3 regions of the Kitasatospora sp. NPDC058063 genome follow, and region 2 is predicted to be linked to each of the others. Evidence: riboswitches for the same ligand, from Rfam matches in the RefSeq annotation. Region 2 holds a riboswitch; each other region holds the start of a gene.
What was found. A riboswitch is a leader RNA that binds a small molecule or an ion and turns the genes downstream of it on or off. The one in region 2 is predicted to bind thiamine pyrophosphate.
Positions count from the first base shown of each region.

Region 1: another riboswitch for thiamine pyrophosphate. It lies ahead of ACFVUY_RS01890 (purine-cytosine permease family protein); the one in region 2 lies ahead of thiC (phosphomethylpyrimidine synthase ThiC).
Region 3: another riboswitch for thiamine pyrophosphate. It lies ahead of thiO (glycine oxidase ThiO); the one in region 2 lies ahead of thiC (phosphomethylpyrimidine synthase ThiC).

Region 1 covers NZ_JBHVSD010000001.1:403,388-405,644, forward strand. The annotation lists gene ACFVUY_RS01890 (purine-cytosine permease family protein) at 1-904, opposite strand, end outside; TPP riboswitch at 897-1,041, opposite strand; gene ACFVUY_RS01895 (S1C family serine protease) at 1,286-2,257, shown strand, end outside.
Region 2 covers NZ_JBHVSD010000001.1:180,835-183,091, forward strand. The annotation lists gene thiC (phosphomethylpyrimidine synthase ThiC) at 1-940, opposite strand, end outside; TPP riboswitch at 935-1,069, opposite strand; gene ACFVUY_RS00920 (PKD domain-containing protein) at 1,305-2,257, shown strand, end outside.
Region 3 covers NZ_JBHVSD010000006.1:35,459-37,715, forward strand. The annotation lists gene ACFVUY_RS11865 (NAD(P)/FAD-dependent oxidoreductase) at 1-711, opposite strand, end outside; TPP riboswitch at 795-907, shown strand; gene thiO (glycine oxidase ThiO) at 911-2,086, shown strand; gene thiS (sulfur carrier protein ThiS) at 2,083-2,257, shown strand, end outside.

The sequences.
Region 1 (2,257 bases), 220 kb from region 2:
GCCAGCCGGCCCAGACCCCGAGGAAGGAGTCGAAGATCCGGTTCGGATCGCCGTCCGACTGCAGCAGCGCCATCAGGCCGAGCACGTAGCACCAGACCTGGGCGATCGTGTAGCCGGAGAAGCTGCCCCAGAACGCCGAGCGCGGGGTGCGCGAGTGCCGGGTGTAGTCGGCGGCCAGCGGGACGAAGGAGACCGACACCGCGATCATCGCGTCGGTGGCGCCCAGGAAGCCGTGCCAGTTGCCCGCCCCCGGGTCCGGCACGCCCTGGCGGCCCAGCTGGACGGTGAAGTACACCATCGCCACCGCGACCGCCCCGGCCACGAAGCGGCGCAGCACCGCGATCGAGCCCAGCGGCCAGATGGTCAGCGCCGTGGTCAGCGCGCCCGCGAGCAGGACGAACAGCCAGCGGTAGCCGGTGGTGTGCGCGACGGTCTGCGCGCCCGCCGAGATGGTCAGCAGCTCGAACACGCCCCAGCCGATGCACTGCACGATGTTCAGCACCGTCGGCAGGTACGACAGCCGGGTGCCGAACAGCCCGCGCAGGTTCGCCATCGCGGGGGCGCCGGTGCGGGCGCCGATCAGCGAGGCCACGCCGAGCATCGCGGTGCCGACCGCCGTACCGACCGTGATCGCGGTCACCGCGGCGGCCAGCGACAGCTCGCTGCCGGGGGCGCCGAGCACGGTAGCGGCGGTGGAGAAGCCGATCAGGCTGACGCCCAGGTTCATCCAGAGCGCGAAGTGGTCCCGGAAGCGGAGCGTGCGCGGCGGCTCGGTGTCCAGCACCAGGGGCGCTTCGACGTGCTCGGGGCGCTCCAGGACGGCGGTCGCGCCCGCGGCGGAGGCGTCCGCGCCGGGGGCGGGAACGTTCGCGCCCGAAGAAGAGGATGGCGAAGCAGGCGGCATGGCCGATACTCCCTACGCCGGCATTACCCGGACAGGTTCCGGCGGTCAGCGCCCCCTCGACCGTCCGTCACTCGTGTGGCGTACGGTCGACATGCGCACTCTCAGCCTGGTGGGTCCAAGCTCCCGCGTGTCAGTTTGGAGCGACAGGCTAACCGGCACGGGGGCGATCGCCCAAGGCCGAGGGTGCGCGGTCCGCATCGCGGGACGCCCGGCGGGGGAGGGGAGCCTCGGCCGTCGGTGCTGGCGTCGGTGCCGGTGTCGGGTGTCGGCGTCTGCGTCGGCTAAGGATTCTTATGAGTTCTTCAGAGGGGTCCTTACGGCAATCGAATCGACAGTGCGAAAAACTATGGTCCTTGGTTCTGCCAGCTATGGAGGTCGTCCGTGAGCACCGAGCGCGAGGTTGGGCCCACCGGGCCGCAGGGGGAGCAGCCCGCCGGGCCGGGGGCGGCCGAGTCCGCTTCCGAAGGCCCCGCTCAGGGTGGGCACCAGCCGACCATGGCCTTCCGGCGGGTGCCCGAGCCGGAGTCGGGCGCCGTCGAGGCCGCCCCCGTCGAGGCGGCGCCGCCCGTCGACGCCGTCGCGGCCGAGGGTGTCCCGGCCGAGGGCGGGCACAAGCCCACCGTCGCCTTCACCAAGGTGCCCGCACCGGAGGCCCCCGCGGCCCCTGCGGCGCCCGCCGCCGAGCAGCCGGCCGTCGACCCGGTCACCGGCTACATCGACGCGCCGCCGCCGGTCCTGCCGCCCGCCCCGCAGGCTCCGGTGGCCCCGGCCGCCGCGCCCGCCCCGGCGCTGCCGCCGACGGCCGACAACCCGTACGCCACCCCGACCCACGGCGTCCCGGCGGCCGGCCCGCACGAGGGCTACGGCGCCGCTCCGGCCGTGCCCGCCGCCCCCGCCGCGCACGAGGGCTACGGCGCCGCTCCGGTCGCGCCCGCCGCCCCCGCCGCGCACGGCCACCACCCCTTCGGGGCCGGTCAGCCGCTCGGCGGCTGGGGCCCCACCCACGACTCCACCTCCGGCGGCGCGGGCTACCCCGGCGGCCCGGCGGGCCCGCTCGGCTACCCGGCGGACTACCCCGGCGGTCCGGCCGGCCCCGGCGGCCCGCGCAAGAAGCGCGGCGGCCTGGTCGCCCTGATCGCGGCCGTCGCGCTGGTCGCCGGTGTGGCCGGCGGCGTGCTCGGCGTGACCGCCACCGACAACGCCGACCGCGACAGCTCCGCGAACGACCACCGCAGCACCACCGTGCAGGCCAGCGACACCCAGAAGAACGAGCCCGCCCCCGGCTCGATCGCCGCCATCGCGCAGAAGGCGCTGCCCAGCGTCGTCACCATCAAGGCGCAGGGCAACGGCGAG
Region 2 (2,257 bases):
CGGTCTTGCGGCGCGCGGTGAGCGGGACGTAGCGCAGCAGCACGCCGGCGTGGACGGTCATGTAGTCGACGCCCTGCTCGCACTGCTCGACGATCGTGTCCCGGTAGACCTCCCAGCTCAGCTCCTCGGCCCTGCCGTCCACCTTCTCCAGGGCCTGGTAGAGCGGCACGGTGCCGATCGGCACCGGGGAGTTGCGCAGGATCCACTCGCGGGTGGTGTGGATGTTGCGGCCGGTGGAGAGGTCCATGACGGTGTCCGCGCCCCAGCGGGTGGCCCAGGTCATCTTCTCCACCTCCTCCTCGATCGAGGAGGTCACGGCGGAGTTGCCAATGTTGGCGTTGATCTTCACCAGGAAGTTGGTGCCGATGACGGCCGGCTCCACCTCCGGGTGGTTCACGTTGACCGGGATGACGGCCCGGCCGCGGGCCACCTCGGCACGCACGTACTCCGGCGCCAGGCCCTCGCGCAGCGCCACGAACTCCATCTCCGGCGTCACCACGCCCCGCTTGGCGTAGGCGAGTTGGGTGACGGCGGCGCCATCGCGGCCACGCAGCGGGCGACGCGGCCGACCGGGGAAGACGGCGTCCAGGTTGCGCAGGTTCCCGCCGCGCGGCGAGGTGTGCTTGATCCCGTCGTCCTCGGGGCGCGGCTCGCGGCCGTCGTACTCCTCGACGTCGCCGCGCTGGCGGATCCAGGCGTCCCGCAGGGCGGGCAGGCCGCGCCGCACATCGGGCTCGAAGGACGGGTCGGTGTACGGGCCGGAGGTGTCGTACAGCGGGACGGACCCGCCGTTGCTGAGCCGCACCTCGCGGTACGGAACGCGCAGGTCGGGGCGCGACCCCTCGCGGTAGGCCTTGCGCCAGGCCGGGGTCGGGTAGCCGGTGCGCTCGCTGCTGGGGGCGCCCTGGGCAGACTGCGGCTGTGCTTCGAACGTGGTCATCTGACCTCTACTCCCTACGCCGGCATTACCCGGTCAGGTTCCTGCGGTCGACGCAGCCGTCGGTCCGTCCGTCGACGTCCCGGTCAGCGTCCTCTCAGCCCGGTGCTCCGAGCTCCCGCGTCGCAGGCGGTGTTGCCTGCACACGACGCCCAACACCGTAGCGAGCCGATCGCCGCAGGTCCAGAGCGCCCCACCCCGCCCGGTCGGCCGCACCGACCGGGCCCCGCGGCCGGACCTGTCCCACCCCGCCCCCATAATGCTCACCGATACTCCGCAGACACTCCATCAGGGCGTGCACGGCCCAACCGGATCGGCGCCCGCTCAGGGGTTTCACGGCTTTGACAACTTTTGGGGGAAATGCACCGTGCGCATCCGTCACGCGGCCGGCCTGAGCGCCGCCGTGGTCTCCGCGGTGGTGGGCCTGCCACTGCCCGCGGCCGCGGCCGAGCCGGCCGCCGTCCTCTACGTCCAGGGCGGTCTCTGCAAGGACAGCGGCCCGGGCACCCAGGCCCAGCCGCTCTGCACCGTCCAGGCCGCCGCCGACCGGGTACTGCCGGGCCAGACCGTGGAGGTCGCGCCCGGCACCTACCCCGAGGACGTGACCGTCCGGCGCTCCGGCGAGCCCGGCAAGCCGATCACCTTCCGCGGCACCGGCCGCATCGGCAAGCTGCCGTCCCTTCCGGGCAGGACGTCGACCTTCCCGGTCATCGCCGGACCGCTGCGGCAGCCGGTGACGATATCCGGCCAGCACGACGTCGTGTTCTCCGGCTTCGACGTCACACACTTCGAGCTCGACGGCGTCAGCCGGGTCGAGCTCTCCGGCAACTGGATCGAGCAGCGGGACGACAAGATCGTCCGTCCGGCCGTCGCCGTCACCGGCGCCAGCGACCACGTGCGCATCGAGCGCTCGTTCGTTCGCGGCACCACCGGTGGTGTGAAGGTCGGCCCCGGTATCGCCGGGACGGTGATCGCCGGCAACGACTTCGCCTCCACGTTCGGGGGGTCGTCCGTCTCGTTGACCGACGCGCCGGGCACGGTCGTCACCAACAACACCACGCGCTGGAGCGCCCTGGCCGCCATCGACCTGGCGGGTTCCTCGGACCACGCGACGATCACCAACAACGTCGTGGACCGCGGAACCGTCCGGGTGTCCGCCGGCTCGGTCGAAGGGACCACCCTCGACTACAACACCGTGTCGTCCCCCGCTGTCGAGTTCTACCCCACCTACAGTTGGGCCGACGCGGACTATCGGCTCGCCGAGGATTTGCGAGCCGCGACCGGCCAGGGCCGGCACGAGACGAACAGTAACGTGCAGTT
Region 3 (2,257 bases), on a different contig from region 2:
GGTCGCGGGGCGGGCCCCGATGCCGACCACCACCTCGTCGGCGGGCAGGTGCGAGCCGTCCGCCAGCAGCACCGCGCCGGGCTCGACGGCGGCCACGCCGACCCCGCAGCGCAGGTCGACCCCGGCCCCGGCGTACCAGGCGGCCATCGCCGAGCCGACCTCCGTCGGCAGCGCGCCGGGCAGCGGCGCCGGGCCGGCCTCGACCACGGTCACCTCGCAGCCCGCCGCGCGGGCCGCGGTGGACACCTCGGCGCCGATCCAGCCCGCGCCGACCAGCACCAGCCGCAGCCCGGGGCGCAGCAGCGCGCGCAGCGCCAGGGCGTCGTCCAGGGTGTGCAGCAGGTGCGCGCGCTCGGCGCCGGGCAGGGCCCGCGGGACGGCGCCGGTGGCGATCACCAGCGAGCCGTACGGGAGGTCGCCGCCGTCGGTGTGCAGCACGCCGGGGGTCAGGCCGGTGGCCCGGCGGCCGGTGAGCAGCTCGATGCCGAGCTGCCCGTAGTCGATGTCCAGGGCGGTGGAGTCGGCCTTGCCGAGCAGCACGTCCTTGGAGAGCGGCGGCCGGTCGTACGGCGCGTGCGGCTCCTCGCCGACCAGCACGATCGGCCCCTGCCGGCCGCCCTGCCGCAGCTTGAGGGCGCACTGCGCCCCGGCCAGCCCGGCTCCGACGACGACCACCCGATCCGTTCCGCTCAGCTCTGCCACGCCCGTCACTGTACTCAGCGCGACGCGGCGGCCTGCGGGCCGTCCGCCCGCTGTACGGGCCTTCGGCCGGGCCGACCCCCGGCGTTAAGGTGGGGGCACCACACGGGAGCCCGGCGCACCGGGCTGAGAGGCGGGCTGGCACGGCCTGCGACCGTCCGAACCTGATCCGGGTCATACCGGCGAAGGGAGAAGAGCAGCTTTGTCACGCTTGCCATCAGGCGCCCACGCCGACGTGCTGGTGATCGGCGGGGGCGTCATCGGCCTCGCCGTCGCCTGGCGCGCCGCGCAGCGCGGGCTGCGGAACGTGATCGTGGTCGACCCCTCCCCCGGCGGCGGGGCCGCCGGGGTCGCGGCCGGGATGCTCGCCCCGGTCACCGAGCTGCAGTACGGCGAGGAGCCGCTGCTCCGCCTCGGGATGGCCTCGAACGAGCGGTACGCGGCCTTCGCCGCCGAGCTCTCCGAGGCGAGCGGCGGCCGGGACACCGGCTACCGCCGCTGCGGCACCGTCGCCGTGGCGCTGGACTCCGACGACCGCGAGGAACTGCGCGAGCTGCACGCCTTCCACCAGCGGCTCGGTCTGGACTCGACCTGGCTGACCGGCCGGGAGGCCCGCAGGCTGGAGCCGATGCTCGCCCCCGGCGTGCGCGGCGGCCTGCACGTCGCGGACGACCACCAGGTGGACCCCCGGCGCCTGCTCACCGCCCTGGCCGCCGCCTGCGAGAACGCGAACGTCCTGCTGCACCGCGCCGAGGCCGTCGAGCTGCTGGTCGAGGACGGCCGCGCGACCGGTGCCCGGCTCTCGACCGGGGAACGGGTGGGCGCCGGGCAGGTCGTCCTCGCCGCAGGGCCGCACAGCCACCGGCTGCCCGGCCTGCCCGACGGTGTGCTGCCCGCGATCCGCCCGGTGAAGGGGCAGGTGCTGCGGCTGCACGTCCCGGACGCCTACCGCCCGTTCCTGTCCCGCAACGTCCGCGCCGTGGTCCGCGGCCGGCACCTGTACCTGGTGCCCCGGGAGAACGGCGAGCTGGTGGTCGGCGCGACCACCGAGGAGCAGGGCTACGACACCACCGTCACCGCCGGCGGGGTGTACGAACTCCTGCGCGACGCCCACGAGTTGGTCCCGGGAATCACCGAACTCCCGCTGCTGGAGACCTCCGCCGGGCTGCGCCCCGGATCGCCGGACAACGCCCCGCTGCTCGGCCCGACGTCACTGCCCGGACTGGTCGCCGCCACCGGCCACTACCGCAACGGCGTGCTGCTCACCCCGGTGACCGCCGACCTGGTCTCCGAGTACCTGGCCACCGGTGAAGTCCCCGAAACGGCAAGGCCGTTCACACCCCTGCGCTTCTCCCCCGAACCCCCCGCTGCGAAGGCCTCCGCATGACCGAGATCGCCCCGAACGAGATCACCCCGAACGAGATCGCCCTGACCGTCAACGGCGAGCCCCGCCGGGTGTCCGCCACGACCACCCTCGCCGAGGTGGTGGCCGCCGTCAGCGCCGCCAACACCGGTGTCGCCGCCGCGCTCAACGAGGCCGTGGTGCCCCGCGGTTCGT